Regions from separate parts of the Brevibacillus sp. 7WMA2 genome, predicted to be linked through region 2. Evidence: a T-box and tRNA genes for the amino acid it is inferred to sense, from the RefSeq annotation. Region 2 holds a T-box; the other holds one or more tRNA genes.

Region 1 (15,530 bases), 430 kb from region 2:
AAAAAGGGGAAAAGGTGCTAATCGAAAATATTGGACTCCAGCCAGCATTGGTTAAAGCGCTGGTACGTGAAGCTTTTGCAGTAGGAGCCCTTCCAGTAGTTACCGTAAAGGATCAGGAAATTATGCGTTCCTTGATTATGGGCTCAAGCGAAGAGCATATGGCTCTTTTTGCCAAGCATGAATTAGCACGCATGGAAGATATGGATGCGTATATCGGGGTACGTGCCTTTGAAAATGTAAATGAGTACTCTGATATTCCAGAAGAGAAAATGGGGCTTTATTCTCGAATTTATTACAGCACAGTCCATCTGAAGGAACGCGTTCCAAATAAACGCTGGGTCGTACTTCGTTATCCAAACAAAGCCATGGCCCAAGCTGCTAACATGAGCTTGGAAGGCTTTGAAGATTTTTACTTCTCTGTATGCAATCTAGATTATGCGAAAATGTCCAAAGCAATGGACCCCTTAGTGGAATTAATGAATAAAACAGACCGTGTGCGCATTGTAGGCCCAGACACTGATCTACGATTCTCCATTAAGGGAATTCCAACTATCAAATGCGATGGTAAAGCAAATATTCCAGATGGCGAATGCTATACCTCCCCTGTGCGTAATTCCGTAGAAGGTACTGTTTATTACAATGCAAAAACCAATTATCATAGTACGACCTTTACAGACGTGAAGCTTACGTTTAAAGAAGGTAAGATCGTAGAAGCTACTAGCAGTAATACAGCCTTGTTAAATACAATTTTAGATACAGATGAAGGTGCCCGCTACATTGGGGAGTTTGCAATCGGATTTAACCCTCACATCCTACAGCCAATGGGCGACATCTTATTCGATGAAAAGATCGCGGGAAGCTTCCACTTTACACCTGGTAATGCCTACGATATTGCTGATAACGGTAACCGCTCCTCTATCCACTGGGATTTGGTACAAATCCAACGCCCTGAGTATGGTGGGGGAGAAATCTGGTTTGATGACGTGTTAATTCGTAAGGACGGTATCTTCGTCTTGCCTGAACTACAAGGCTTGAATCCTGAGAATTTAGTGTAAAAAGGAACCGAATGTAAGAGATTCGTCTTCCTAAAAAAGAGAAAAGGAAATAGGCTTTTCATGAACTCGAAATGAGCTTCTGAAAAGCCTATTTTTTGCTGTTATTGATCCTTCAAAAGAACGATTACTTACTTTCAGTCAATCCCAATCGGGTAAAAATAGTGTCCACATGCTTCAAATGATAACGATAGTCAAAGCATGCCTCCAGCTCTTCTGCGGTCAGCATTTCCTTCACCGTTTCATCCTCACTGATAATCTCTTTAAACGAACGCTGCTCCTCCCAAGCTTGCATCGCACGTGGTTGTACAGTGTCGTAAGCTTTTTCGCGGCTCAAGCCCTTATCAATTAATTTAAGCAATACTTGCTGTGAATAAATTAATCCAAAGGTACGATCCATGTTGCGTTTCATATTCTCAGGGAACACCGTTAGGTTCTTCACGATGTTCATAAAGCGACGTAGCATATAGTTAAGCAATTGTGTTGCATCTGGTAAAATAACACGTTCAACAGAAGAATGCGAAATATCACGCTCATGCCATAGCGGCACATTCTCATAAGCAGACAGCATATGGCCACGGATAACACGAGAAAGTCCAGAGATGTTCTCAGAGCCTATTGGGTTTCGCTTATGTGGCATTGCTGAAGAACCCTTTTGTCCTTTTGCAAATGCCTCTTCCACTTCACGAATCTCACTCTTTTGCAAGCCCCTGATTTCTGTAGCAAATTTATCTAAAGAAGTAGCGATCAATGCGAGTGTAGCCATATACTCTGCATGACGATCACGCTGTAGGGTTTGGGTCGAGATAGAAGCTGCTGTCAGACCAAGCTTCTTACATACATGCTGTTCTACATATGGATCAATGTTCGCATACGTGCCAACTGCCCCTGACATTTTGCCCGCTTCTACTTCCACACGTGCAGCACGGAATCTTGCCAAATTACGCTTCATTTCTTCATACCATAGTGCTATTTTCAACCCAAAGGTAGTTGGCTCGGCATGAACTCCATGTGTACGCCCCATCATAACTGTATCTTTGTGTTCAATCGCTTTCTGTTTTAAAATTTCCAGAAAGTCCATAATATCCTTTTCAATAATTTCATTAGCTTGGCGAATCAGATAACCAAGCGCCGTATCTACTACATCGGTAGAGGTTAGGCCATAGTGAACCCATTTTTTTTCATCGCCCTCCATCGTTTCCGAAACAGCACGAGTAAAGGCTACGACGTCATGACGTGTCTCTTGTTCGATTTCATAAATACGGTTTACATCAAAACTAGCTTTCTTCCAGAGCTTTTCAACGTCCTCTTTTGGAATAACCCCTAACTCTGCCCATGCTTCACACGCCAAAATCTCTACTTCCAGCCATGCCTTATACTTATTTTCTTCTGTCCAGATGACGCGCATTTCTGGTCTTGAATAGCGTTCAATCATTTGTTCATTCCTCCGTTTATGACCATATTCCAAGTTTTTCAGCCTGTTGCAGTGCTACATCTACCGATTCGGCTACAAGATTTATATGACCCATTTTTCGCTTTTCTTTGGCCTCTTGTTTTCCGTACAAATGCAATTTTGCTTTCTTGGGTAGTTGATCTATTTTTTTGAGTAAAGGTGCTATATGCTCACCTAAAATATTAACCATAACGACCGGACTAAGCAACTTCGTGGAGCCAAGTGGCAAGTTACTGATTGCTCGAATATGCTGCTCAAATTGCGAGGTGAAACAGGCGTCCATTGTATAATGACCTGAATTGTGGGGACGCGGAGCCATCTCGTTTATATAAAGCTCCCCCTCCTTTGTCAGAAACATCTCGACTGCAAGCAACCCAACCATCTCCAGCTTTTCTGCCAACTCTATGGCTATTTGCTCAGCCTGCTGTTGAATTTTTATATCAATCCGAGCTGGGACTATACTCTGATGCAAAATGTTATCTCGGTGAATATTTTCGGCTGTAGGAAAGACTGCTACTTCCCCTGATACATTACGAGCTACGATTACAGATAGCTCCTTTGTAAAAGGGATAAATTTTTCAACGATCAGTTCTGTTTTAGCTTTTGCAAGGCACGAAAAAGCTTCTTCTATTTCTTCCAAAGAGCGTAATACCCACTGCCCCTTACCGTCATAGCCTCCTGTAGCTGTCTTCATAACAGCAGGCAAGCCCAGCTCTGCAACAGCCTCTCTCACGTCCTCTGCTGAAGCGACGATTCGAAAAGGTGCTACAGGCAAACCATAGACTTGAATCGTAGTCTTCTCCTTAACGCGGTGTTGTGTAATGCCCAATAGCTTACTTCCCTGTGGCACAAAAGCTTCTTCTTCTAAAATGGCTGCAACACCAGCATCCACGTTCTCAAATTCATAGGTAATCACATCACTGAGCTGGGCTAATTTTCGCGCCGCTAGCTGATCATCATATCCTGCGACGATTTGCCGATCGCTTACCTGACCACATGGTGAATCCTCTGTAGGATCTAGCACTACAAACCGATACCCCATCGCTCTGCCAGCGAGTGTAATCATTCTTCCTAGCTGTCCTCCGCCTAGCAAGCCAATGGTACTGCCCGGTTTGATTTGCTTCTGTTTATTCATGAGGCAACTCGCTCGCTTCCATCACCTTTTTTTGGATAGCTTCTCTTCGTTCGGTTAAACGTCGACTTATCTCCTCGTCATTCATCCCGATCATTTGCGCTGCTAACAAACTAGCATTTATAGCCCCTGCCTTACCTATCGCTACGGTAGCAACCGGAACGCCACCCGGCATTTGCACGATCGACAATAAAGAATCTAATCCGTTTAAAGCGGCTGATTTCACTGGCACACCGATGACAGGAAGAATGGTCTTTGCCGCTACCATTCCCGGAAGATGAGCAGCTCCACCGGCTCCAGCAATAATTACCTTCAGACCTCTCTCTTTAGCAGTCTCTGCATACGTAAACATCAGATCAGGCGTACGATGAGCAGAAACTACCTGCTTTTCATAGGGAATCTGCATCTCCTCTAGTATGTGGCAAGCTTCCTTCATTGTTTCCCAATCAGAAGTACTTCCCATAATGACTCCAACAATCGGTGTAACCACGCCGCTTCCCCCTTGATCTTCCATTTTTCATTTTACGTATTTAAGATCATTTCACGTTCAGTTTAACAAAATAAATTATAAAACGTCAACAAAACACGAACATTTTAGTTTTATACCAAAATTTCATTCTTCTTTATTCAATTCCTTACACCAAAAAGAAAAAGCCTTCCGATCTGACTCAAATGAAGACAGTTCAAGAAGACTTTTTCATGGTGATAATCTAGTGATATTCCAAAATCAAATATTGTAAATATCAAAGCTAGTAGCTTTTGATAAAACAACCTATTCACGGAACCAAATGAAGTAAACCAGGAAGATAACAAATAGTACATACATCGCCGGGTGAACTTCACGTGCTTGGCCTTTACATGCTTTCGTCACTGGATAGAAAATGAATCCACAAGCAATACCTGCTGCAATACTAGAAGATAAAGGCATCATTAGCATGGTAAGGAAGGCCGGTAATGCTTCTTCTAGCTTATCCCACTCAATATTGCGTAGGCTACTAGCCATCAGTACACCTACAATAATCAAGGCAGGTGCTGTAACAGCGGGAGTAATAACAGACAGCAATGGAAAGAAGAACAGAGACAGCAGGAACATAATTCCGATGACTACTGCCGTAAAGCCAGTTCTACCTCCTGCGGCAACACCAGCAGTTGATTCAATATAGCTTGTTGTTGTAGAGGTCCCTAACAGCGCACCTGCCATTCCAGCAACAGCATCAGAAGCAAGTGCCGACCCAGGACGCTCCAGCTTCCCATCCTTCAAAAGCCCTGCCTGATTGCAAACGCCTAGCAATGTACCGGTTGTATCAAAGAAATCAACGAATAAAAAGGTGAACACAACAATGAACATGCCTTGAGAAAAAATAACACTCGGATCTAATAAATATGGTAAGGCAACACCAAGTGTCGGAGCTAAGCTAGGAGGAGCCGATACCACTTGGGAAGGAAGCTCTACCACTCCAAAAATCATGCCGGCAATCGCTGTGACCAACATTCCAAGGAATACTCCGGCGTGAATACGTCTTGCTAATAAAACCCCCGTAACCAGTAGTCCAAAGACTGCTAGCAGCGCATTTTTCACTCCTAGAATTTGAGTAGCATCCATTCCTTCTTTAAAGCTTAAATGTCCCATTGTGACTAAGGTAGCTGGTGAATCTATAATAATCCCAGCATTCTTTAGACCCATAAAAGCGATAAACAAGCCAATACCTGCTGTTGTAGCATTCTTGAGATTCTGCGGAATGGCATCAATAATCTGCGAACGAATACCTGTTAAAGACAGGATGAGAAACAAAGTACAAGAAACAAACACACCAGCCAAAGCTTGTTGCCAAGGAATTTGCATAGTTAGAACTGCTGTAAAAGCAAAGAACGCATTTAAACCCATACCCGGTGCTTGACCGATCGGTAATTTACCGACAATCCCCATAATAAGTGTACCAATAGCCGCAGCAAGCGCTGTAGCAGTAAACACCGCATCATGCGGAGGGAATTTTGCTTGTAGCTCCGGCGGCAATCCTGCCCCGCTTAAAATGTTTGGATTGACGGCTAAAATATATGCCATTGCCAAAAAGGTTGTTAAACCAGCAATTATCTCTCGACGATACGTGGTGCCATGTCGATCAAACTCAAAATACTTACGCACCCTTTGTCCCTCCTAATAGTAACCTCTTTAAGTCATATTGCTAAAAAGACAAGTTTCGTTCAAATAATGACGTATAACATTCGGTAATAAATAAAAAACGTGCGATAATTCCTGCTAAACAAGTCGTTATAAGTCGAAAATCCGAACAAAAACTCGAACTTCTATCTTACAACGAAAGTTTAACAAGAACATCGCACGCTGTCAACATAAAACACGAACGTTCATGTTAATTTAATATGAATTATACGTATTTACTATTCCCACTCGATAGTTGCAGGCGGTTTAGAAGTAACATCGTACACAATACGGTTTACGTTGTCCACTTCGTTAACAATACGTACAGAAATTTTCTCTAGTATATCCCATGGAATGCGAGCCCAGTCTGCTGTCATACCATCAATAGACGTTACCGCACGAATCCCTACTGTATAAGAGTACGTACGTGCATCACCCATTACCCCTACACTCTTCATGTCAGGCAATGCAGTGAAGTATTGCCAAATCTCACGGTCCAAACCAGCTTTTTGGATTTCTTCACGCAAGATAGCATCAGATTCACGAACAATTTCTAGTTTCTCTTCAGTAATTTCGCCTAAAACACGAATACCTAGTCCAGGACCTGGGAAAGGCTGTCTCCATACGATTGCATCAGGAAGGCCTAGCTCTGAACCTAATTTACGTACTTCATCCTTGAATAGTGTGTCCAAAGGCTCGATTAGCTTAAACGTCATGTCCTCTGGCAAGCCGCCTACATTGTGGTGAGATTTAATCGTTTGAGCAGTAGCTGTCCCACTCTCAACAATGTCCGTGTACAATGTACCCTGAGCTAGGAAGTCCATATCCGTAAGCTTAGCTGCCTCTTCATCAAATACATAGATGAATTCGTTACCGATGATCTTACGTTTTTGCTCTGGGTCAGTTACACCTTTTAATTTGTTTAAGAAACGTTCACGAGCATCAATTTTGATTACCTTCATATCAAATTTGCCAACGAACGTATCCATTACGCTTTCCGCTTCACCTTTACGCAACAATCCATGGTCAACAAACATGCAAGTTAGTTGATCACCGATCGCACGATGAATAAGAGCCGCAACTACAGAAGAATCTACTCCGCCGCTCAAAGCACATAATACGTTTTTATTTCCAACGGTTTCGCGAATTTCTTTGATCTTGTCTTCAATAAATGTCGTCATGCTCCAGTCGCCAGCGCATTTACAAATATTGAATAGAAAGTTGCTTACAAATTCATGTCCTTTTACAGTATGACGAACTTCTGGGTGGAATTGTACACCATATAGGTTACGCTCTGGATGACTGATAGCAGCAATCGGGCAAGAGTCGCTCACTGCGTCGATCACGAAGCCTTCTGGCAATTCTACTACTTTATCTGTGTGGCTCATCCATACAACCTCAGAAGGTTCCCAGTTGCTGTATAGATCATGTTTGTTTTCAAGACGTATTTCTGCTTTTCCGTATTCACGTTTACCGGCACGTTCTACTTTGCCCTTCAATGTTTGGGACATTAATTGCATTCCATAGCAAATACCCAAGATAGGTACACCTAAGTCAAAAATTGCTGGATCAATTTGTGGTGCTCCTTCTTCGTATACACTAGCCGGTCCTCCAGAGAAAATAATCCCTTTTGGGTTAAGCTCCTTAATTTTTTCCACTGGTGTATTGAAAGGCAACAACTCACTGTATACGCCTAAATCACGTACACGTCTTGCGATCAATTGGTTATATTGCCCCCCAAAGTCTATTACTACCACTAATTCCAACGGCTTTTCCACGGAAAGATCCTCCCTTAACCTTGTATACTCGTGCACTCAGTAGACATGTCCAAAACGTTCTTGAAGATATTATCTCCCTTTCTCTTTTTTGGTATGAAGAAAAAAATTTCTCCCGTTCCATCAAAAAGACAGGCCACCCACCCGTAGATGAAATCGTCTGACATCTTCTAAGGGCAAATGTCCCTGTCTTTAACGTTGTCATTCAAAAAAGAGGCAGTACCGTTTCTCCTGCTTACTGCTACCAAAGTATCATATTGTCAAAAATTCTAGCAGATGATGGGGAAATGATCAAGGTTTCATTTGGCGCAACAAACGCTCAATGGTCTGTTGCCACAACGATCTCGTTTTCCCTTCCATTTCCTTCAAGCCATACAACATTTTTTCATAAATAGTTGTTAAATAAAGTAAATCCTGACGCTCATCTCCACTAATTTGGAGACGATTCACATACTCGCGCAGCGTTTCACCTGAATAGCGTGGGGAAACCATTTTTTCAAATATCGTTAACACTAACGTAAATCTGCGTGGAAAATCATCCTGAGCGTATTGTGTCATTTTCCGCTGCAGCCACCATAAATACATCTCCTGACGTTTTTTCCACAGAACCCATACACCAACTGCTATCAAAATACCAATTCCCCATAGCCAGCTCCATGAGAATCCGGCACTTGTTTTCACTACAGGCTTGTCTGCTTCTTCCATTTGATCTAACTGTTTAGGCTTGTTCGCTTCTTTTTCCTCTGTAGAAGCAGGAATATTGAACTCATTGGCCTCATTAGCAAGGCGATCATAATTTACTTGTAGTGGAGATGTAAAAGAAGCTGTTGCCTCAAACGGTATCCAGCCGCTACCTGGGAAGTAAACCTCAACCCAGGAGTGTGCATCTCTATTTCTCACTTCAATCGTCATATTATTGTTCGCATCACGACTAATCTCCTGACCGGGAGCAAATCCTTTTACCCAACGTGCGGGTATATCAATAGAACGAAGCATGACCACCATCGAAGTTGAAAAATGATCGCAGTAGCCTCTCATGGTTTCAAATAGAAATTGATCTACAAAGTCTTGTCCTTCCTTAGGTATTGGTACATCTTTCGTTTCATAGCGATATCTGCCTGGAGAGCGCAAATAATTCTCTATCGCTCTCGCTTTATCGTACGGATTGTTTGATCCTTCCGTAATTTTTTCAGCTAGCTGCTTGATCCGATCAGGAAGACTGTTAGGCAATTGCAGGTAACGTTCTTCTATATCTTTTGGATAATTGGTCCCCGCCGCAATGATTTTCTTTTCACTAATCACGGGAATCTCGGCTTGCAGCTGATAATGGTCCATATACTGCTGAACAGGTGTAGGAATCAAAGTGCTATCGTCTCTTTCAACAAACAGGCGACTATTTGAATCCTTTTGCATAGCTCCATTAAAGGTAAGAATCCCCTGAGAAATCGTATCATAGGTTAATGTTGTATTTTCTGGGTTTAACTCTTCAATGCCTTTAAGCTGCCCTGGATAAAAAATGGCCGGTAGCTGTTCTCCCTCCGCCTGCACAACAGCCATGACCTTTTTGGTTTCCAATCCGGAAAAAAGCGTGTCATTCCAAATATAGTTTTTAGGATGTACAATGGACTCCAATTGTTTATCGCTTTTTATCCAGCCTTTGCCGGTATATACATCCTTAGCATCCCCGCGCAAGTAATATTTATCATTTGTGGTAATTGTAAATACCTTAGTATCATCCTGCTGAAAGGGACCTCCCAGCGTCTTATCATTGGTGTCATATCCCACTCTGCGGATCGCTTCGCTCTGACCAGTTACAGATTTTCCTTGCAGAAAACCGATCGGATCAGGCCAGTTAGGCTCTGCCTTTGGGGACGCGTATCCTACCCCTATTGCTAATGAAACGATCATTAATGGAACTACAAGCGTTTTCCAGATTGCAGATTGCGTTCCTCGATAGATAAATCCCTTCTGAATAGCTGATAAATGCAGGGTCGTAATTAGCATAAAGCCAATCATCAACGTCCGCATGATCGCCCCACTACCATTAAAAGGCATGAAGGTATCTAATACAGCAAGGTACGAAATGGTGATAAATACAAACCATAATCCTTGTCTTTGCTCTAGCACTAAGTAATTAAGAAGGGACACCAATACTAAAATCATGCCCGAAAAAAGCAGATTTCTTGAAATGATACTCATATTTGTCCACTCTTGATTAACTATCCTGCTAAAGTCTTCACTTACTGCTTGCAATGTTTGCAAAATCCACTCCGGATTAAACAATGAAATTTCCACAAAAGCGGAATGGAAGATGACAAGAGTACCGATGATTTTAATCAATAAACCCAGCCAGTGACTTCGGAAGGTCATATCTACTAAAATGATCCCTGCAACCAGATAGAGAAAGCTACTGATGCTCCCTGTATCTGAAAGGGAGGGCAGCGGTAACAGCCATTCACGTAACAATAAAAACAAAAATAAGGCAGATAGCCATTCTAGCGCTTTTTTTTGCTTTAAAAAGGATGCTCCTAACATCTTAGGCACCCCCTATCTGTTTTAGCTCTTCATATGCATCCACATGAACTGGTGTACACATTACTTTCACAGATCTTAATCGCTTTAATGCTTCGTTTTCCTCCACAGTTGGAATCACATGATCGTGTACCCAGAACAATTGAATGTTACGTCCAGACCTAGCTAAATTGCCCACTTGCAGCACGAGGTCTTTTGTCAATGCAGAGGTAATCAGTACTAGAGTATATCCTTTGGGAAATTCCATTGCCTCCCTCCCGATCACTCTCGCAAAAGAATCTTCGCCATCCGAATGAACTCTGGCTAGCTGATCAAATACCCGAAAAAAATGCTGCTGTGAAATAGCTGGCGGTATAATGATTCGCTCTTTTCCGCGTGCTACAAAACCATACGAATGCATATTAATGCTTGAATAGTAAATAAGGCTGGCGGTCAGCTTTACACTGGTTTCAAAAATATGATGATGAATTTGAGTTGATGCAGGCTTCTGTACGTCTAGAAAGAAAATTAACTGATTCATAGCCTGATGTTCGAATTCCTTCGTTTTAAGCCCGTGGCCCCTAGCAGATGCCCTCCAATGAATCTGGCTTAACCGATCCCCTCTCTGGTACTCTCGGACGCCTCTGACAGCTGCTACATCATCTGAGCGCAGGTGTGCTACATGTACATTGCCACTAATACGCCCGTCTCCTGCGGACCAATGGCTAATTTGCTTATAGCTAGGGTAAACCAAAAAATCATTAAAAAGCTCTATTTTCTTCTGGCGATGTAAAAAGCCAAAAAAGTCGCCACCGACCAGAATGCATTCTTTCATCTGGTAATGTCCACGTGGGATGGCTGGAATTAAATAATGAATGACCTGTTCTCTTTTGAATCCTGGAAAGATTACTTGTTGATGCGGTTCAAAGTAACCTGATAATTTATCAGGAAGAGGTTCGACAATCAAGTTCCAGCCAAGCGGAAACCAAAATCTTCTGCGGAAGGTTAGTGTTATCATTACATCATCGCCTTCTTTAAGTCTTTGGCGATCCACCTCTCGCGTAACCTCCAAGGTTGCAAACATCAACAAGTATGTTAATCCTTCATAAATTCCAAGTATACAAGCGCTATAAAATAAAAACCAACTGACAAAACCACCTTGAAATTGTGCATATACATAACAAATCAGCACTAATAGCGCCAATAAGGCTTTGTTATACTTTCTCTGTTTCATTTAGACACCGTCCTCTCAATGTACAGGAACTCGTGTCTCTTGTAACAACCGGCTGATGAAGCGCTCCGGTGTTTCCCCATCCATTCGTGCCTCTGGCTTCAAAATTAGGCGATGTCTAAAGATAGGAGGTACTAGCACCTTTACATCGTCTGGGATAACGTAATCACGACCTTGGATAAAAGCATAAGCTTGGGCAGCCCGGCATAGAGCCAATGTTCCACGAGGGCTAATTCCTAAGTAGACGCTTGGGTTGCTCCTTGTTTTCTGAGAAAGCCTTACCATATACTCTTTCACTGAGTCTGTTACTTTGATTTGAGTAATCATCGCTTGTAATTGAACGATTTCTTGTACACTAATAACAGCCTTCAAGCTCTCTATAGGGTGAACAGCACCCATACGAGTTAGAATGGCCATTTCTTCTTTTTCTGTTGGATACCCAAGCTGCAGTTGCAACAAAAAACGATCTAGCTGTGCTTCCGGAAGCGGAAATGTTCCTTCGTATTCAAGAGGGTTCTGTGTCGCCATAACAAAAAATGGCTGATTTAACTCATAGGTATTGCCATCAATCGTTACAGAGTGCTCCTCCATCGCCTCTAATAGGGCAGATTGCGTTTTTGGTGAGGTGCGGTTAATTTCATCAGCAAGCACCACATTTGCAAACAGAGGCCCTTTACGGAATTCAAACTCCATTGTTTTTTGATTGTAAATGGATACACCCGTTACATCAGTAGGAAGGAGATCTGGAGTAAATTGAATCCGTTTAAATTCTCCACCAATCGATTTAGCTAACGCACGTACAAACATTGTTTTTCCTACACCAGGTACATCCTCTAGTAAAACATGACCTTTTGCCAATAAAGCAACCAAGCCAAGTTCTATCATTTTTCTTTTACCGATAAGGACTTTTTCAATATTCAGTATTAGATCTTCTATAGAGTGATGGGGACGATCCATCTGGATCATACTCATATTTACAACCCCTTTTTGATTACATTGTCATGTTTCGATTTATTATTTGGATGTTTCATGTAATGATTGTTTTCCTTCTACCAAGTTACTGGAAGATATCTGGAAGAACAAGTGTTAAGTTTTAGTAAATACTCTTTGAATTATAAACTTCATTAAATTCTATTGCATAAAACATTCGGTTTTTACCTTGTCATTTCCTGCGCCATGTATCATCTTCCGTTAGCCAAAGAAATCTATGACAATCGAGTAGCTTTAACCACGCCTTCTATGTATAGAAAAACAAAGCTATGTAGTTCCATTGTTAATGGATCACTATTAATGTAACTTGCACCCTAATAGTAGAAAAAAGCTTCATCAACAATGCTGACGAAGCTTTTATATGATTTGTAGTAATTGATTTTTATAGGTAGCTCTTTATATGACGTTTTTTAAATGGTTTACGTGACAATAAATGATATAAACAAAAAAAGCCTGCAATATTTGCGGCTTTCTACTTTACATGTGTGGTGCGGGTGGAGGGACTTGAACCCCCACGGTCGCCCGCCAGAACCTAAATCTGGTGCGTCTGCCAATTCCGCCACACCCGCATATGAAACTGGTGAGCCATGAAGGACTCGAACCTTCGACCCTCTGATTAAAAGTCAGATGCTCTACCAACTGAGCTAATGGCTCATAATGGCTGGGGTACCAGGATTTGAACCTGGGAATGACGGAGTCAAAGTCCGTTGCCTTACCGCTTGGCTATACCCCACCAAAATGGTGCCGGCGATAGGACTTGAACCCACAACCCCCTGATTACAAGTCAGGTGCTCTACCAATTGAGCTACACCGGCATTATTTACAATGGTGGCTCGGGACGGAATCGAACCGCCGACACGAGGATTTTCAGTCCTCTGCTCTACCGACTGAGCTACCGAGCCTTATTATTTCTATAATAGTAATTCCAATACACGATAAAAATCTTATTCCACCAATTGAATAAATGGCGGAGCTGACGGGACTCGAACCCGCGACCTCCGGTGTGACAGACCGGCGTGAACTCCAACTTCACCACAGCTCCAAAATTTTGGTTGCGGGGACAGGATTTGAACCTGCGACCTTCGGGTTATGAGCCCGACGAGCTACCGAACTGCTCCACCCCGCGATAATAGGAAGAATTAATGGTGGAGGATGACGGGATCGAACCGCCGACCCTCTGCTTGTAAGGCAGATGCTCTCCCAGCTGAGCTAATCCTCCAGATAAATGGTGACCCGTAGGGGATTCGAACCCCTGTATGACAGCGTGAAAGGCTGCTGTGTTAAACCGCTTCACCAACGGGCCAAGATAATTTTTCTCTTAATGGTGCGGTCGGCGAGACTCGAACTCGCACGGGTCGCCCCGCCACCCCCTCAAGATGGTGTGTCTGCCAATTCCACCACGACCGCAGGAGTTATAAGAACTGGTAGCGGCGGAGGGGATCGAACCCCCGACCTTTCGGGTATGAACCGAACGCTCTAGCCAGCTGAGCTACACCGCCACGATCTAGAGAAAACAATATGGCGGAGAGTGAGGGATTCGAACCCTCGCTACGCTTACGCATACTAACGGTTTAGCAAACCGTCCCCTTCGGCCTCTTGGGTAACTCTCCTTATATGGCTCCTCAGGACGGACTCGAACCGCCAGCCTACCGGTTAACAGCCGGTTGCTCCACCATTGAGCTACTGAGGAACAATGTGAAAGAATTGTTCTTTCAAAACTAGATAATGAAAGTCAGCATAAAGGCAATGTGGATAAGTCCTCGACCGATTAGTATTCGTCAGCTCCATGCATTACTGCACTTCCACACCGAACCTATCAACCTCATCGTCTATAAGGGGTCTTACTAGCTTGCGCTATGGGAAGTCTCATCTTGAAGGGGGCTTCACGCTTAGATGCTTTCAGCGCTTATCCCGTCCGCACATAGCTACCCAGCTGTGCCACTGGCGTGACAACTGGTGCACCAGAGGTGCGTCCATCCCGGTCCTCTCGTACTAAGGACAGCTCTCCTCAAACTTCCTACGCCCGCGACAGATAGGGACCGAACTGTCTCACGACGTTCTGAACCCAGCTCGCGTACCGCTTTAATGGGCGAACAGCCCAACCCTTGGGACCTACTTCAGCCCCAGGATGCGATGAGCCGACATCGAGGTGCCAAACCTCCCCGTCGATGTGGACTCTTGGGGGAGATAAGCCTGTTATCCCCAGGGTAGCTTTTATCCGTTGAGCGATGGCCCTTCCATGCGGAACCACCGGATCACTAAGCCCGACTTTCGTCCCTGCTCGACTTGTAGGTCTCGCAGTCAAGCTCCCTTGTGCCTTTACACTCTACGAATGATTTCCGACCATTCTGAGGGAACCTTTGGGCGCCTCCGTTACTCTTTAGGAGGCGACCGCCCCAGTCAAACTGCCCACCTGGCATGGTCCTTCCACCCGATAAGGGCGGCAAGTTAGAAACTCCGTACATCAAGGGTGGTATCCCAACGACAGCTCCACGAAGGCTGGCGCCCTCGCTTCACAGCTTCCCACCTATTCTGTACATGATGCACAAAGTTTCAATACCAGGCTACAGTAAAGCTCCATGGGGTCTTTCCGTCTTGTCGCGGGTAACCTGCATCTTCACAGGTATTATGATTTCACCGGGTCTCTTGCCGAGACAGCGCCCAAGTCGTTACGCCTTTCGTGCGGGTCGGAACTTACCCGACAAGGAATTTCGCTACCTTAGGACCGTTATAGTTACGGCCGCCGTTTACTGGGGCTTCGGTTCAAAGCTTCGCTTGCGCTAACCCATCCCCTTAACCTTCCAGCACCGGGCAGGCGTCAGCCCCTATACTTCGCCTTGCGGCTTCGCAGAGACCTGTGTTTTTGCTAAACAGTCGCTTGGGCCTTTTCACTGCGGCCTCCTCGGGCTATAAACCCTACCGAGGCGCCCCTTCTCCCGAAGTTACGGGGCCATTTTGCCGAGTTCCTTAGCAAGAGTTATCCCGCGCACCTTAGGATTCTCTCCTCGCCTACCTGTGTCGGTTTGCGGTACGGGCACCTTGTTCCTCGCTAGACGCTTTTCTTGGCAGTGTGAAATCAGGGACTTCGGTACTTATATTTCCCTCGCCATCACAGCTTGTGCTTATTGGTGTGCGGATTTGCCTACACACCACACTTACTGCTTAGACGGCCATCCAATAGGCCGCTCACCCTATCCTCCTGCGTCACGCCATTGCTCAAGCGGAACA
Region 2 (15,530 bases):
ACGGGAACGGCTTATCGTGATGGAATGCGCCTGATCACAGTTGTCATGGGAGCTAAAACAAAAACAAGCCGTTTTGAAGAAACCAAAAAGTTATTAAATTATGGCTATAGCACCTACAAAGCTACGGAAAAACTGGGAAAAGGCGTTCCTGTTCCAGGATTTGAAAATGCGCCACTTAAAAAGGGTGTATCTCTAGAGGTTCCGGCTATTACCGCTAAATCAGTTAATGTTGTGGGTAAAATCGGAGAAGAAGCGAAAGTAACGCCGCGTGTAGAATATAAACCTTTGACCGCGCCTATTAAAAAAGGTGACGTGATTGGAACAGTCTACCTTGATACAGAAGGAAAAAGCGATTATTTGATGCCAAGCAATCAAAAGGGCGGGGTAGATTTAATAGCTGCTGAGGATGTAGAAGAAGGTAGCTGGATTCGCCTATTCTTTAGAAGTATCTTCGAATTTATCGCTAATCTGTTTAAAAGTATTGTTGGCTAATCAAGCAGGGGTAGTGCTACGGAGGGCAGAACTTTAAAAGAAGGCAAATATTCTGTCAAGATATGTTGTCTACTTTTTCTGATTGGTTTACAATAAAAACAATGTTGCAAATCTAATCCTTTTGTAGGGATGTTCACTTATAGGGGAGGCTCACTGATGGTACAGGTAGGTACAGATCGTGTTAAACGTGGAATGGCAGAAATGCAAAAAGGCGGCGTAATTATGGACGTTGTTAACGCCGAGCAAGCTAAAATTGCGGAAGCTGCGGGTGCAGTAGCCGTTATGGCACTGGAACGCGTTCCATCTGATATTCGTGCGGCCGGTGGCGTAGCGCGCATGGCTGATCTAGGAATTGTAGAGGAAGTATTAAAAGCGGTTACGATTCCTGTAATGGCAAAAGCACGTATTGGTCATTTTGTAGAAGCACGTGTCCTTGAATCTATGGGAGTAGATTATCTTGATGAAAGCGAAGTACTTACTCCTGCTGATGACTTGTACCATATTAATAAAAAAGATTTCACAGTGCCATTTGTTTGTGGAGCGCGTGATTTGGGTGAAGCTCTTCGTCGTATCGGAGAAGGTGCATCGATGATTCGTACAAAAGGGGAGCCAGGAACAGGAAACATTGTTGAGGCTGTTCGCCATATGCGTACGATGCAATCACAAATCCGTAAAGTGCAAAGCATGTCTTATGATGAATTAATGGCTGAAGCGAAAAATCTTGGAGCTCCGTATGAATTGTTAGAGCAAATTCACAAAACAGGAAAGCTTCCTGTTGTAAACTTCGCGGCTGGTGGTGTTGCTACACCTTCTGATGCTGCTTTGATGATGCAACTAGGCGCAGATGGCGTATTTGTAGGTTCCGGTATCTTTAAGTCCGAGAATCCTGAAAAATTCGCACGTGCTATTGTAGAAGCGACTACACACTATACAGATTACGAATTGATTGCACGCGTTTCGAAAGACCTTGGTTCTGCGATGACCGGAATCGAAATTTCCAAGTTGCCGCAGGCTGAGCGCATGCAGGAGCGCGGCTGGTAATATGAGTAAGACAAGAATCGGTGTTCTCGCTCTACAAGGTGCGGTTGCAGAGCATATGCGCATGCTTGAGTTGGCAGGTGCAGAAGCAATCGCAATTAAAAAGGTGGACGAGCTATCTGAGATAGATGGCTTGATCATTCCCGGTGGCGAGAGTACAACAATTAGTAAGCTCATGCATAAATACGGCTTTATGGATGCGATTCGTCTGTTTGCGAATGAGAAGAAGCCTGTCTTTGGAACATGCGCAGGCGCTATCTTAATTGCAAATGAAATTGAACATGCACCAGAAGCCCATCTAGGTTTAATGGATATGAAGGTAGCGAGAAATGCTTTTGGGCGGCAAAAGGAAAGCTTTGAAATCAAGATGCCAATTGCTGGCGTAGCTTCCGACTTTCCAGCGGTCTTTATCCGTGCGCCTCTTATCCTGAAAATCGGCAATAAGGGTGAAGTGTTGGCGAAGCATGAAGACAATATCGTAGCGGCTCGCCAAGGGCAATTTTTGGCGGCATCCTTTCATCCAGAACTAACAGATGATTATCGATTGCATAAATATTTTTTAGACATGGTGAATGAATATCAAACAACAGGGAAAGCATCCGTATAGGGTGCTTTCTTCTTTTCAAAATAAAACAGAGCGTGTAAAATGGACATAGAGCATTGTTTGCAATTGCTTACATCATGTAGTACATTTAATAACAAGAAAAACACCCATAAAAAACATGTTGATAAGAAATAGTACTCTGTTTTAATTGGTTAAGAGAGTCGATGGTTGGTGCGAATCGACCCAATGGGCAGAAGAATCCATCTTTGAGTGGTAAAGGACATAACTTTGCCCGGTCTCGCGTACCGTTATTTACGTGGAATGAAGAGGATAAGACCAGCTTGCTTAACTACGGCAGAGCAATATGGCTTATCAATGAGGGTGGCAACGCGGAGTTAACATTCGTCCCTGGTAAGTGGGATGGGTGTTTTTTATTTTGTCTAAAATTTGGAGGGGTTTTACATGTTAGACGTAAAAATACTGCGTCAGGATCTTGAAGAAGTAAGACGTCGATTGGCGCACCGTAATGAGGATATCTCCGCACTGGATCAGTTTGCTGAAGTGGATGAAAAACGTAGACAGCTTATTCAAGAAGGGGATACCCTAAAAAATAAACGTAATACAGTATCAGAACAGGTAGCTGTATTAAAGCGTAATAAAGAGAATGCAGATCATTTGATTTCTGAGATGAAGCAAGTGAATGAACGCATTAAGGCATTGGATGAAGAGCTGCGCGAATTAGATGAACAGCTCACTGTCATTCTATTAAGCCTTCCTAATTTGCCGCATGAAAGCACGCCAATAGGTACAACTGAAGATGACAATGTAGTGCATCGTGTGTGGGGAGAGGCTTCGACCTTCAGCTTTGAACCAAAGCCGCATTGGGAGGTAGCCGATGCGTTAGGTATTCTTGATTTTGAAACAGCCTCTAAAGTAACGGGAAGCCGTTTTGTTTTCTATAAAGGCATGGGCGCTCGCTTAGAACGTGCCCTAATCAACTTCATGATGGATCTTCATGCAGACAAGCATGGATACGAAGAAGTATTGCCGCCGTATATGGTTAATCGCGCTAGCATGACAGGGACAGGGCAACTGCCTAAGTTTGAAGAGGATGCTTTTAAGATTGATGGGGTAGATTATTTCTTGATCCCAACCTCTGAGGTACCTGTTACAAATATGCATCGTGATGAGATTCTTGATGTGGCTCAACTTCCGATTAAGTATAATGCATTTAGTGCATGCTTCCGTTCTGAGGCAGGGTCAGCTGGACGTGATACACGTGGATTGATTCGCCAGCATCAGTTTAATAAGGTTGAACTTGTGAAGTTCGTGAAACCTGAGGATTCATATGAAGAGCTAGAAAAGCTGGTAAACAATGCGGAAACCGTGTTACAAATGCTTGGCCTGCCATATCGTGTCATGAGCATGTGTACAGGTGATCTTGGATTTACAGCTGCGAAAAAATACGATTTGGAAGTATGGCTTCCAAGCTATAGCACGTACCGTGAGATTTCTTCTTGCTCTAATTTTGAAGATTTCCAAGCTCGCCGTGCCAATATTCGCTTCCGTCGCGATGCAAAAAGCAAGCCTGAATTCGTGCATACAATGAATGGCTCTGGCTTGGCATTAGGTCGTACAGTAGCAGCTATACTGGAAAACTACCAACAGGAAGATGGTTCTGTTGTAATTCCAGAAGCATTGCGTCCTTACATGGGTGGAATCGATCGGATTATAGCTAAGAAATAACTGTATAAGTACAGTTTGAGTGGTAGCAATATACTTCATAGGTAAAAGCATAACTGGTAGTCGTCTATTTAAAAGGCGGCTACCAGTTTTTTTGTGATTTTGAGTGTCAAAAAAGCTATTGGATTAAGGGTTTTTTATGATAAAAAACAATTTATTGGAAAATTCATGTAAAAAAGATTGCCAATTCGGAATTAACTGTTATATATTAATTTATATAAACTTTGATTGTTATAATACAGATTTACACAGGATAAGGAGGATGCAAGATGGACTGCTACAAATGTAATGGAAATGGCGAAAACGATTGCCCACATTGCAAGGGGAAAGGTCATTCACACGAGGGAGGTTACTGTGTCTCATGCCAGGGACATGGTTTCATCAGTTGTTGTACATGTAGTGGATCAGGATTAGTTGAATAATTGAGGCAGTTATACGGAGGGGAGTGTTGAAAATGGAAAGAATTTTAACTGAAATTCAACCGTATCCAACTGACGTTCAAATTACCGGAGAGATGAATGAACGTTATCTAGAAATATTGACACCAGATGCAGTAGCTTTTCTAGCTGAGCTGTCAAGATTATTTGAAGCGAGACGACAGGAACTTTTGGTAAAAAGAGAAAAACGACAACAGGAATTTGACCAAGGGAAAATGCCTCACTTTTTAGAGGAAACCAAAGACATTCGGGAAGCGGATTGGACGATTGCTCCTATTCCCGCTGATTTACAGGATCGTCGGGTTGAAATTACTGGTCCTACCTCAGATCGGAAAATGGTCATCAATGCTTGCAATTCAGGTGCTAAAGCTTTTATGGCCGATTTTGAGGATGCCAATTCCCCTTCTTGGCGAAATACGATAGAAGGTCAAATCAACATGAGGGATGCCATTAACCGCACAATTTCTTTTACTAGTAACGAAGGAAAAGTATATCAATTAAAGGAGCAAATCACTACGTTGTTAGTGAGACCGCGCGGCTGGCATTTACAGGAGAAGCATATTTATGTAGATGGTCAACCTATGTCAGCTGGTCTTGTGGATTTTGGGCTCTATTTTTATCACAATGCTAAAAAGCTTTTGGAAATAGGGTCCGGCCCGTATTTTTATCTTCCGAAAATAGAAAGCCACGAAGAAGCAAGGCTATGGAACGATGTTTTTATATTTGCTCAGCAAAGACTAGGGATTGAACAAGGAACGATTAAAGCGACAGTGCTTATAGAAACAATTCTTGCAAGCTTTGAAATGGATGAAATTTTGTATGAACTGCGGGATCACAGTGCTGGACTTAACTGTGGACGATGGGATTATATTTTTAGTTTTATCAAAAAATTCTGCAAAAACAGCGATATTATCTTCCCTGACCGCGCTCAAGTAACCATGTCTGTTCCTTTTATGAAAGCTTATTGCGATCTAACTATTCAGACGTGTCATAAACGTAATGCTCATGCGATGGGAGGAATGGCAGCACAAATTCCTGTTCGCAATGATGTGTTAGCGAATGAAGCAGCTTTTGAGAAGGTAAGGCTCGACAAAGAAAGGGAGGCACTGGCCGGTCACGATGGCACATGGGTTGCGCATCCTGGTCTGGTTCCAGTTGCTATGAGTGTATTTGATCAAATCATGCCTTCAGCTAACCAATTGCATCAAAAGAGAACCGATGTACAGGTATGTGCGGCAGACCTACTTGCTGTTCCAGAGGGGACGATTACAGAGCAGGGGTTACGGACAAATATTAGCGTCGCGATTCAATATATAGAGGCATGGCTGAGGGGAATGGGGGCAGTACCAATTAATAACCTCATGGAAGATGCGGCTACGGCGGAAATATCTCGTGCTCAAGTCTGGCAGTGGATTCGGCATCCAAATGGAAAATTAATAGATGGCCCTAAAATTGCATGGGAATTGGTAGAGGAATTGATCCAAGAGGAAATCGCTGTCTTAAAGCAGAAAATTGGCCCCGAACGTTTTGAGGCGGGAGAGTTTTCCCGAGCGATTACTTTGTTTAAAGAGGTTGTTCAGGCAGAAGAATTTATGCCTTTCATTACGATACCAGCGTATGAGTACATCTAAAAAAGGAAGAGGAGTGGAGAAAAATGACTAAAATGAAGCAGATAAAGGATTTGGAGCAGTCTTGGGAGTCTAAACGTTGGGAAGGGATTACAAGACCATATTCGGCTGAGGAAGTAGTTCGCTTACGCGGTTCCATTCAAGTCGAGCATACCTTGGCAAAGCTAGGGGCAGATCGACTTTGGAATCTGCTGCATACAGAGGATTATGTTCATGCTTTGGGAGCTTTAACGGGGAATCAAGCAATCCAGCAAGTGAAGGCGGGGTTAAAAGCTATTTATTTAAGCGGGTGGCAAGTCGCTGCTGATGCCAACCTTTCTGGCCACATGTACCCCGATCAAAGCTTATATCCAGCTAACAGTGTCCCACAAGTGGTAAAAAGAATTAATCAAGCGTTCCAGCGGGCCGATCAAATTTCTCATTCAGAAGGAAAGGAAGATGTCAATTGGTTCGCACCAATCATAGCGGATGCGGAAGCAGGGTTTGGTGGACCACTTAATGTATTTGAATTAATGAAAGCCATGATTGAAGCCGGCGCAGCAGGTGTTCATTTTGAGGATCAATTAGCCTCTGAGAAAAAATGTGGTCATATGGGGGGAAAGGTCTTAATTCCTACTCAGGCAGCCGTTAGAAATTTAATAGCTGCACGATTTGCTGCGGATGTGATGGGTGTGCCAACCATCGTGATAGCTCGTACCGATGCCAATGGGGCCTACCTGTTAACCAGCGATGTTGATCCACGCGATCAGGAATTTTTGACCGGGGATCGTACAGCAGAAGGATTCTATCAAATACGTGGAGGACTAGATGCAGCGATTGCCAGAGGGCTGGCATATGCGCCTTATGCAGATCTTATTTGGTGCGAGACATCTGAACCTAATTTAGAAGAAGCTAGACGTTTTGCCGAAGCGATTCGTGAGAAATATCCCAATAAGTTATTAGCCTATAATTGTTCTCCATCCTTCAATTGGGAAAAGAAACTAGATGAGGAGACCATCGCTTCCTTCCAGCAGGAAATCGGAGAGATGGGGTATAAGTTCCAATTTGTTACTCTAGCTGGGTTCCATGCGCTTAACCACAGCATGTTTGAGCTAGCTAACGGCTATCGGGATCGAGGTATGGCAGCATACTCAGAGTTACAGCAAGCAGAGTTTGCTAGTGAGCAGAAGGGATATACCGCAACAAGACATCAACGTGAGGTGGGCACAGGCTATTTCGATGAAGTCGCTCAAGTCATCTCAGGCGGTACTTCTTCCACGACAGCTCTGCATGGCTCAACAGAAGAAGAGCAATTTTCAGGCAGTAGATAGGAGAGGGAGTTTAGCGATAAGCTAGCATAAAGATGATACAACCAGACGATATGAATACAAAAAAGAGCAGGTTCCTTTTTAAAAGTTACCCTGCTCTTTTTCATGCAGGTAGCAAAACGATGCGGTTATGTTTTATGAAAAGTATATCAGTAATGTCGATTGCCTTTTTATGCGCATGGGGGAATCTCATTAGGTGGGATTCTCTCAATCTTTCCTATCGTCAAAGAGATGTATGAAATGCTTTTCGATTGATTCAATAGCAGATAAATGTGGTTACATGATAACAGATTAGTTATTAATGCAGAGGTGATAAAGAGAATGAACCCAACGAATATTTTTGAAGTGACGCAGCAGGAAACCGAGTCAGGGACAATTGTATTCTTACAGGGCCAGCTTGATTTATCGATGGCTCCTTATTTTCGAACGGTTGTAGAGCCCCTCGTTATACAAAAGGACAAAACATTAACCTTAAATCTACGAGATTTACGATATATCGATAGCACAGGGATAGGAATTATTATTTCCTTTCTCAAAATGCGAAATGAAATGGGAACAACTTTGAATGTAGAGGAAGTTTCTCCTAAGACCCAGCGTCTATTCGATATGATTGGAATTACGAAGTTTTTAATGCCACAAAAGGAATCACGTATGGATAAGACAGGAGGAACGGCATGATTGCTCAAAATAAATTAGTCCGTATGATCATACCTGCTCATGCTGACTTTATCGATGTAGTTCGGCTTTCTTTATATGGATTAGCAACCAGAATGGGCTTTTCTTTCGAAGAAATTGAGGATATGAAAGTAGCTGTATCAGAGGCTTGCAATAATGTTATTGTTCATGCCTATGCAGGAATGGAAGAAGGATTTATTGACGTGGCATTCGAGACCGCTCCTGATAGCCTGCGCATTGTTATTAAAGACTATGGAGAGAGCTTTGATTATCAAACGGTGTCTGAAAAGGCGGACTCTTTACATGATAAAGAAATAGCGGATATTAAGGCTGGCGGATTAGGAATTTACATGATGCAGGCACTGATGGATGAGGTAGAGGTATCAAACGATCATGGTACAGAGGTGGTACTTACTAAATGGCTTGGCGGAAGTCTAGGAGGGAATACGCATGCAGCAGAATCCAATGTTAGCGTCATCTCCCGGGATAGTAGAGAGTGATCTGGAAAAGATACGAAGGTATCAGGATACAGGCTGCCAAGAGCTGGCTACAGATTTATTAATGCATTATGATTCTATGATTAAAATGGCGGCTAAAAAGATCTCTCGTAACTGTCGGGATTTTTATGAGGATTTATATCAGATTGGGCAGATATCATTACTCCGCTCATTAGAGCAATTTGATGCTAGTTTAGGATTTGCTTTTGAGCCTTATGCGATGAAAAGTTTAATTGGGCATATGAAAAATTATTTAAGAGATAAATCTTGGTATGTTCAGGTGCCACGTCGCATTAAGGAAAAAGGCGCACGTATTCAACAGGTTATTGATGAGTTAACCATTACATTGGAGCGATCTCCAGACGTTGGAGAGATTGCTGATAAAATGGAAATGTCTGTAGAGGAAGCAATTGAGGTATTAGCTGGTCGTGAGTATTACCAACTAACTTCTCTTGATGCTCCTCTAAGTACAGACGAGGGCGGGTCGACAATTGGAGATTTAGTCAGTTCCCCAGTGGATGATTTTGGAGCGCTCGAAAATCAGTTAGATTTAAGAGAGGCATTAGAGCAATTAAAAGAAGAGGAACAAAAAGTCATATATGCTGCATACATAGATGGTCTATCACAGCGAACGATTGCTAATGAATTGGGGATTTCACAGATGAGTGTATGCCGTATCCAAAAAAGAGCGGTTAAAAAGCTGCGCGATCTATTATCGACGGGTCATATTGCTTCAAAAAAATAGAGAAGACACGTTATGTAATATAAGCTAACCGGTTTCAAATAAAAGAACACTTGGTTATATTCATGCTACAAATGAAAATAAATAAAACGGGAATGGAGGAGTTCTGATGAGATGTAGAGCCGGGGTATGGAGCCGGATACCGCTTCGAAGCTGGTTGCAAATTCCTGTAGACGTTATCTCCAAACAGAAGCAAGCTAGAATGAATTGGTTAGCAATGAGGCCACTTCGAGCTCAAATCAATCAAAGAAGCTTGCTAGATATAGGGTGGGTGAGTCAAGGTACTCGCCCACCTTTTTGTTTGTCAATGAGTATGATCTTACAAGGATTACTAACAAATAAGCAGGGGATTGTAGATGGTGATCGATCAGAGTGAAGAGTTTGAAGTTCAATAACTCGCGAGCTATACTGAAGAATAATAGAAAATGGGTACGGAAAGTAGTGATGATAGATGGAACCACAACACGAGAGATTTATGAGAGAAGCGATGAATGAAGCAAAAAAGGCAGCAGCGTTAGGAGAGGTTCCGATCGGTGCGGTTATCGTACGAAAGGGAGAGATTGTCGGCAGAGGATACAATCTGCGTGAAACGCAAAAAGACCCGACTTTACATGCCGAAATGATTGCGATCCGGGAAGCGAGTCAAAAACTAGGAGGATGGCGTTTAATCGGCTGTGACCTGTATGTGACTCTAGAGCCATGTCCGATGTGTGCAGGCGCAATTGTGCAAAGTCGGATTGAACAGGTTTATTACGGGGCAACTGATCCAAAAGCCGGCTGTGCAGGAACCTTGATGAATTTATGCACTGAACCAAGATTTAACCATCAGGTGCCTGTATGGGCAGGGATATTACAAGAAGAATGTCAGATGATGCTTAAGGATTTTTTCCGACAACTGCGAAAAAAGAAGAAGGAAGATGCAAAGAACATCTCCCTCACACAAACTGATTAAATTCTGCTCTTCGCTTACTCGGCTTCTTGTCCTTTTCGCAAGGAGTTCAATTCTTCTTCGGTTAGTTCACGGAATTCACCTAGCTCAAGTGATTCATCGAGTAGGAGAGGACCCATACGAACACGTTTCAAATAAACCACTTTAAGGTCGAAAGCGGCAAACATACGCTTTACCTGATGATATTTTCCTTCCATGATGGTCACGTGAATCTCTGAAATATCCCCTGAATGAAGAATTTCGAGAGTAGCTGGCATGGTTTCATAACCGTCATCCAACGTTACACCTTGCTTGAAAGCAGCGATATGCTCCTCTGTAACACGTCCCTGAATCTGGGCAAAATACTCTTTGTCTACTTTCTTCTTCGGAGAAAGCAGGCTATGGGAGAGTTGTCCATCGTTGGTTAGAAGGAGAAGTCCTTCTGTGTCGATATCGAGACGACCTACAGGGTGTACTTTATGTCTCCATTCATCTGGCAACAAATCGACAACTGTTTCATGTAGAGCATCCTCAGTTGCTGAAATGACACCGGCTGGTTTATTAAGCATGACGAATACCCAACGTTTGAATTGAAGAGGTACACCATCAATTTCTATATGCTGTTGCTCTGGAATGACGTGCATGCCAGGATCGGTAGCCACGACACCATCAACGGTAACGATGCGCTGTTTAATCAGTTGTTTTACTTCCTTACGAGTTCCTTTTCCTGTGTTAGCTAATATCTTATCTAGACGTTCACGTTTCATTCATTCAGCCTCACTTTGTTCTTCCTTTCTCCCTATATTGGCTGATCTGATAACGAAAATCAAGGAGACGCTCTAGAAATATACTTGCTTGCTTTTTCCTGTGCTGGATTTGTTTATCGCTTGCTTATCCCAATTCTATTATGGTATGCTATGTAAGCAAAAGGTTTTCAGTACTTTGTTTATAAAGTTTGCCGTGCTAGATGGGGAGGTTGCGGTGCCCTGTAACCTGCAATCCGCAATAGCAGGATTGAATTCCTATCAGCGGTCATTTTATGTGAGGTCTGCCTTATACCGTTGGTGTTGAGGATTGGGTCCTATGCAACGTGAACCTATGAACCTGGTCAGGTCCGGAAGGAAGCAGCCATAAGTAGGACCTTGCGTGTGCCGTAGGGTAGCCTGGTCTGAGTCAATTGTATAAGTAACGCTCGGATGGAATGTATCAATGATAGGTGCACGGCATCTATACATATAACTAGAACGTCACTTTTAATAAGTGGCGTTTTTTGTTGTTACCTGGCGAAGAGTAGCGATATATTTTGGAGGAAAACTATTCCATACAAGCAGGGGCTTACCATTTTGTTGCCGAATCTCTATTTGAAGTCTACGAAAAGTCATAAACGCTTATTGTAAGTAATGGGGAAGGGGAGAGGCAACAGTTGGAGAAAATCATAACGTCACAGAAGTGCCATGCTTTCTCAAGACTAAAGCAATACTCACAGCATATCAAACACGCCTTGCTCATAGTTGATGGACAGGGTCTCATTTTGGAAGTGAGTGAAGCATTAATGCAGGCAACAGGGTTTAGTTACGAACAGATCATCGCTGCACCATTTCAAAAAGTAGTACCGTATATGAATTCTGTTAGACATCTTTATGATAGTTTATTAGAAAAAGAAAAACAGTCATTAAAGCCAACAGAAATGATTTATCAGGATGTTCAGGGGAAAAAATCAAAAACACCTGTTATGATTACGATTTCTTATAAAAATGGGGAGCCGATCTATTTTCTTCATTTCTTCCAGCTAACCAAGGATTTATCCATATCCCTATCTCAACGCATGGCTAACCAGCTCACCTCTGAAATTAACCTGGGTGTCGTCGTTCTAGATGTTCAGGCTCGATTGGTCGATATAAGTCAAGTAGCCTGTAAAATATTAGGTGTAGATCGAGTGCTTGTATTAAACCAGCATATTGATCAGGTTTTTGCAGGGATTCCTGAGGAGCAGCGACTAGTACAGCGAGAGCTTTTAGAAGGAGTAAAATTCCAAAATAAAGCGATGTCCTGGACAAATCAAAAGCAACGTTACGAGCTTTTAGTAGACTCTAATACCTTGCATAATGAAGTAGGTCAAATTGTTGGAGCTTATGTTATCTTCAAAGATGTGACCAATATGCGTTCATTAGAACAAAAGATTGAACGGAGTGACAGGCTGGCGATGATCGGTCAGATAGCGGCAGGGACTGCCCATGAAATAAGAAATCCGTTAACCTCAATCAAAGGGTTTTTACAAATGTTTCAGCAATCATTCAAGGAAAATGGGATGGATAAAGAAAAGACCTTTACTGATATTATGTTGACGGAGCTGCACCGGATTAATTCATTAGTAAGTGAATTTCTGCTTCTGAGTAAACCTCGCGATGTTCAATATCAAATGATCAGTTTACATACTGTCTTTGAAGAAATCATGCCCATCGTTGAAAATGAAGCACTGTTGCATGGAATTGAGGTTCGTTATACAGGGACAGAGGCCTTACCAATGGTTGTCGGTGATGCTGAATTATTAAAGCAGGTTTTCTTAAATATCTGTAAAAATGGAATGGAAGCAATGGGGAATGAAGGAACTCTGACGGTATCATACCATTATGAAGAGGATTGCAATAAGATTAGTCTAAATATTCAAGATACAGGTCCTGGGATACCTGGATATTTAATCGATAAGATTTTCGATCCTTTTTTCACAACAAAGGATGAAGGAACTGGGCTAGGATTATCTGTTTGCCAAAAAATCATTCATGATATTGGAGGACAAATTCGTGTCTCCTCTAAAGGATTTGGAACAACCTTTCACATTTTATTATCATATATCTAAAAAAACATAGCGTTCGGGGCATCTTCAGGTATGAGAGATGGGGCCGGGCGCTATATTATTTGAGCGGAAATATGGTTTGGTGTAACCAACTTTGGAAAAAGGCTATTGCTTATAGTATAATAAATAAGATGCAAAAGGTTTGACAAAACAGGTGAGAAGGAGTGAGCAAGGATGGCTTATACAGCGCTATATCGGGTATATAGACCGCAAACCTTTGGTGATGTGATTGGACAAACTCATGTCACAACAACCTTGCAAAATGCTCTTCGCGAGGGGCGACTTTCGCATGCTTACCTGTTTAATGGACCAAGGGGTACAGGGAAGACCAGTGCCGCTAAGATTATGGCAAAAGCAGTAAACTGTCAAAATCCACAGGATGGTGAACCTTGTAACCAATGTCCAGCATGTATAGCAATTACAGAAGGCTCAGTGACCGACGTCTTGGAGATTGACGCTGCATCCAATCGTGGTGTCGAAGAAATCCGAGATATACGTGATAAGGTCAAATTTGCACCAAGCGAAGTAAAATATAAAGTGTACATCATTGATGAGGTACACATGCTGACAACAGAGGCGTTTAACGCACTGTTAAAAACATTAGAAGAACCGCCCGGGCACGTGCTATTTATATTAGCGACGACCGAGCCGCATAAGCTGCCAGCAACCATTATTTCACGTTGCCAGCGCTTTGATTTCCATCGCATTTCGCTAGCTGAAATGACTCAGCGTTTACAGCATATATGTGATGCTCAACAAATTGAAGCTGAGGAACAAGCACTCAAGCTAGTTGCGAAAATGGCTGAGGGTGGAATGCGTGATGCACTTAGTTTGCTAGATCAGGCTATTAGTTATAGCGGGAATCAAGTAAGCGCATCTGACGTGCTAAAGATTACAGGGGCTGTGTCCCAAGCTTATTTTTCCACACTTGGTCGTATGATTTCTGAACAAAATGTAACGGGGGTAATGGAAGAGCTGGAGAAAATTATGTCTCAGGGAAAAGACCCTGAACAGTTCTTACAAGACCTGCTGTTTTATTTTAGGGATATGTTGTTATATAAAACAGCCCCTAATCTGGAAGAAATCATGGAGCGTACACTAATTGATGAAAAATTCCCAGAGGTAGCCAACCGCTTTGCTCTGCCTGTTTTATATGAAGTAATAGAACAGCTTAATCAGGCCTTGACCCAACTGAAATGGTCAACGTTCGCACGAGTTTTGGTAGAGATGACATTGGTTCGCTTATGCCACCTATCTGCCTCTTCCTCCACAGCCGGTTCTATATCTGTAGGGCAAGAAGCAATGGAGGCTGGTAATGGAGCAGGTGCGCGCGCTGTACCAAACACTGCTTCTGGAGGGACTCAGGCGGTGTCTAGTCCGGATGTGGCTCCTCTTTTCGAGCGTGTAAAAATGCTAGAAGAGAAACTAACCCAAATTCTACAGGGAAATCTTGTAGCAGGAGGAAAAGCGGCTTCAGAAGAAGGAAAACAACGAGAGGTTCGACGAGCTATGCCGGCTACAGGCGGTTCGAAGACTTCTATGACGAAGGTACGTGAAGCTGTTCGCCAAGTGGATGAGGGACTTTCCCAAAAAATCCGTGGTGCGTGGGGCCAAATTTTATCCGAAGTGAAAAAGGTCCACTATAAATATCATGCATGGGTTGTAAGCGGTCAGCCAACCGTTGCTAGCTCTGATGCCGTAATCGTTACTTTTAAAGGATCGATTCATTGTGAAAAAACAATGGAGCCAGAGCTAAGAGGTATTGTCGAGCGTGCGTTTCTTACTGTAACAGGTAAACCACTTCAGCTTCTATCCATAACAGAAGACGAGTGGGAAAATGTCCGGGGAGAACAAACGCATTCCAATTCCTCAGGGTCAGATGAGCCCCCAGAAGACCCATTTATAGCTGAAGCGATTCGGGTCGCTGGAGAACGATTGACACACATTAAGGAATAAAGCACGAACACATACATTTAAAGGAGGAATTACGAATGAAAAACATGCAGCAAATGATGAAACAAGTTAAAAAAATGCAGGATGAGATGCAAAAAGCACAAGAACAATTGAAGGAAAGAGTAGTAGAAGGTAAAGCTGGCGGTGGCGCTGTAGTTGTAAAAGCGAATGGACATAAGCAGGTTATTGATGTAACAATCAATCCAGAAGTAGTTGACCCAGAAGACGTGGAAATGTTGCAGGATCTAGTTCTTGCTGCAATTAACGATGCTATGAAAAATGTTGATGAAGTAGTTGGAAAAGAAATGGGACGCTTTACTGGCGGCATGAACATTCCTGGATTGTTCTAATTTGCCAGCATAAGCTCCCGTAAAGGAGTAGGTCATTGTGTTTTATCCAGAGCCCGTCTCGAAATTAATAGAAGGATTTATGAAATTGCCGGGCATTGGACCAAAAACAGCAAGTCGGTTAGCTTTTCATGTGTTAAGCATGAAGGAAGATGACGTACTTGATTTAGCAAAAGCATTGGTTAACGCCAAACGGCAACTGCACTATTGCTCGGTTTGTAATAATATCACCGATTCGGATCCCTGTCAGATTTGCCGCGATAAAAGCCGTGATGGCTCTATCATCTGTGTCGTTCAAGAACCAAAAGACTTGGTTGCCATGGAACGAACCAGAGAATTTGTGGG

Evidence for each region. A T-box is a leader RNA that pairs with one kind of tRNA and senses whether it is charged. The one in region 2 lies ahead of serS (serine--tRNA ligase), so its partner is inferred to be a tRNA-Ser.
Region 1: it encodes a tRNA-Ser, which carries the amino acid that the T-box ahead of serS (serine--tRNA ligase) is inferred to sense. The anticodon was not compared.

The regions. Positions count from the first base shown of each region.
Region 1 is NZ_CP048799.1:4,258,163-4,273,692, reverse strand. Features, by position in the region: gene GOP56_RS18365 (aminopeptidase) at 1-1,055, shown strand, start outside; gene purB (adenylosuccinate lyase) at 1,180-2,487, opposite strand; gene purK (5-(carboxyamino)imidazole ribonucleotide synthase) at 2,504-3,640, opposite strand; gene purE (5-(carboxyamino)imidazole ribonucleotide mutase) at 3,633-4,151, opposite strand; gene GOP56_RS18345 (NCS2 family permease) at 4,410-5,780, opposite strand; gene guaA (glutamine-hydrolyzing GMP synthase) at 6,035-7,573, opposite strand; gene GOP56_RS18335 (transglutaminase TgpA family protein) at 7,862-10,105, opposite strand; gene GOP56_RS18330 (DUF58 domain-containing protein) at 10,107-11,315, opposite strand; gene GOP56_RS18325 (AAA family ATPase) at 11,331-12,284, opposite strand; tRNA gene GOP56_RS18320 (tRNA-Leu) at 12,789-12,871, opposite strand; tRNA gene GOP56_RS18315 (tRNA-Lys) at 12,881-12,956, opposite strand; tRNA gene GOP56_RS18310 (tRNA-Gln) at 12,961-13,035, opposite strand; tRNA gene GOP56_RS18305 (tRNA-Thr) at 13,042-13,117, opposite strand; tRNA gene GOP56_RS18300 (tRNA-Phe) at 13,129-13,204, opposite strand; tRNA gene GOP56_RS18295 (tRNA-Asp) at 13,268-13,344, opposite strand; tRNA gene GOP56_RS18290 (tRNA-Met) at 13,352-13,428, opposite strand; tRNA gene GOP56_RS18285 (tRNA-Val) at 13,446-13,521, opposite strand; tRNA gene GOP56_RS18280 (tRNA-Glu) at 13,529-13,605, opposite strand; tRNA gene GOP56_RS18275 (tRNA-Leu) at 13,625-13,709, opposite strand; tRNA gene GOP56_RS18270 (tRNA-Met) at 13,725-13,801, opposite strand; tRNA gene GOP56_RS18265 (tRNA-Ser) at 13,822-13,912, opposite strand; tRNA gene GOP56_RS18260 (tRNA-Asn) at 13,918-13,992, opposite strand; rRNA gene GOP56_RS18255 (23S ribosomal RNA) at 14,051-15,530, opposite strand, start outside.
Region 2 is NZ_CP048799.1:3,823,528-3,839,057, forward strand. Features, by position in the region: gene GOP56_RS16050 (D-alanyl-D-alanine carboxypeptidase family protein) at 1-492, shown strand, start outside; gene pdxS (pyridoxal 5'-phosphate synthase lyase subunit PdxS) at 649-1,533, shown strand; gene pdxT (pyridoxal 5'-phosphate synthase glutaminase subunit PdxT) at 1,535-2,137, shown strand; T-box leader at 2,247-2,487, shown strand; gene serS (serine--tRNA ligase) at 2,537-3,820, shown strand; gene aceB (malate synthase A) at 4,272-5,885, shown strand; gene aceA (isocitrate lyase) at 5,909-7,192, shown strand; gene GOP56_RS16080 (STAS domain-containing protein) at 7,511-7,867, shown strand; gene rsbW (anti-sigma B factor RsbW) at 7,864-8,364, shown strand; gene GOP56_RS16090 (sigma-70 family RNA polymerase sigma factor) at 8,315-9,106, shown strand; gene GOP56_RS16095 (hypothetical protein) at 9,213-9,479, shown strand; gene tadA (tRNA adenosine(34) deaminase TadA) at 9,555-10,055, shown strand; gene GOP56_RS16105 (pseudouridine synthase) at 10,070-10,798, opposite strand; RNA gene ffs (signal recognition particle sRNA large type) at 10,990-11,255, shown strand; gene GOP56_RS16115 (PAS domain-containing sensor histidine kinase) at 11,455-12,888, shown strand; gene dnaX (DNA polymerase III subunit gamma/tau) at 13,060-14,841, shown strand; gene GOP56_RS16125 (YbaB/EbfC family nucleoid-associated protein) at 14,877-15,188, shown strand; gene recR (recombination mediator RecR) at 15,226-15,530, shown strand, end outside.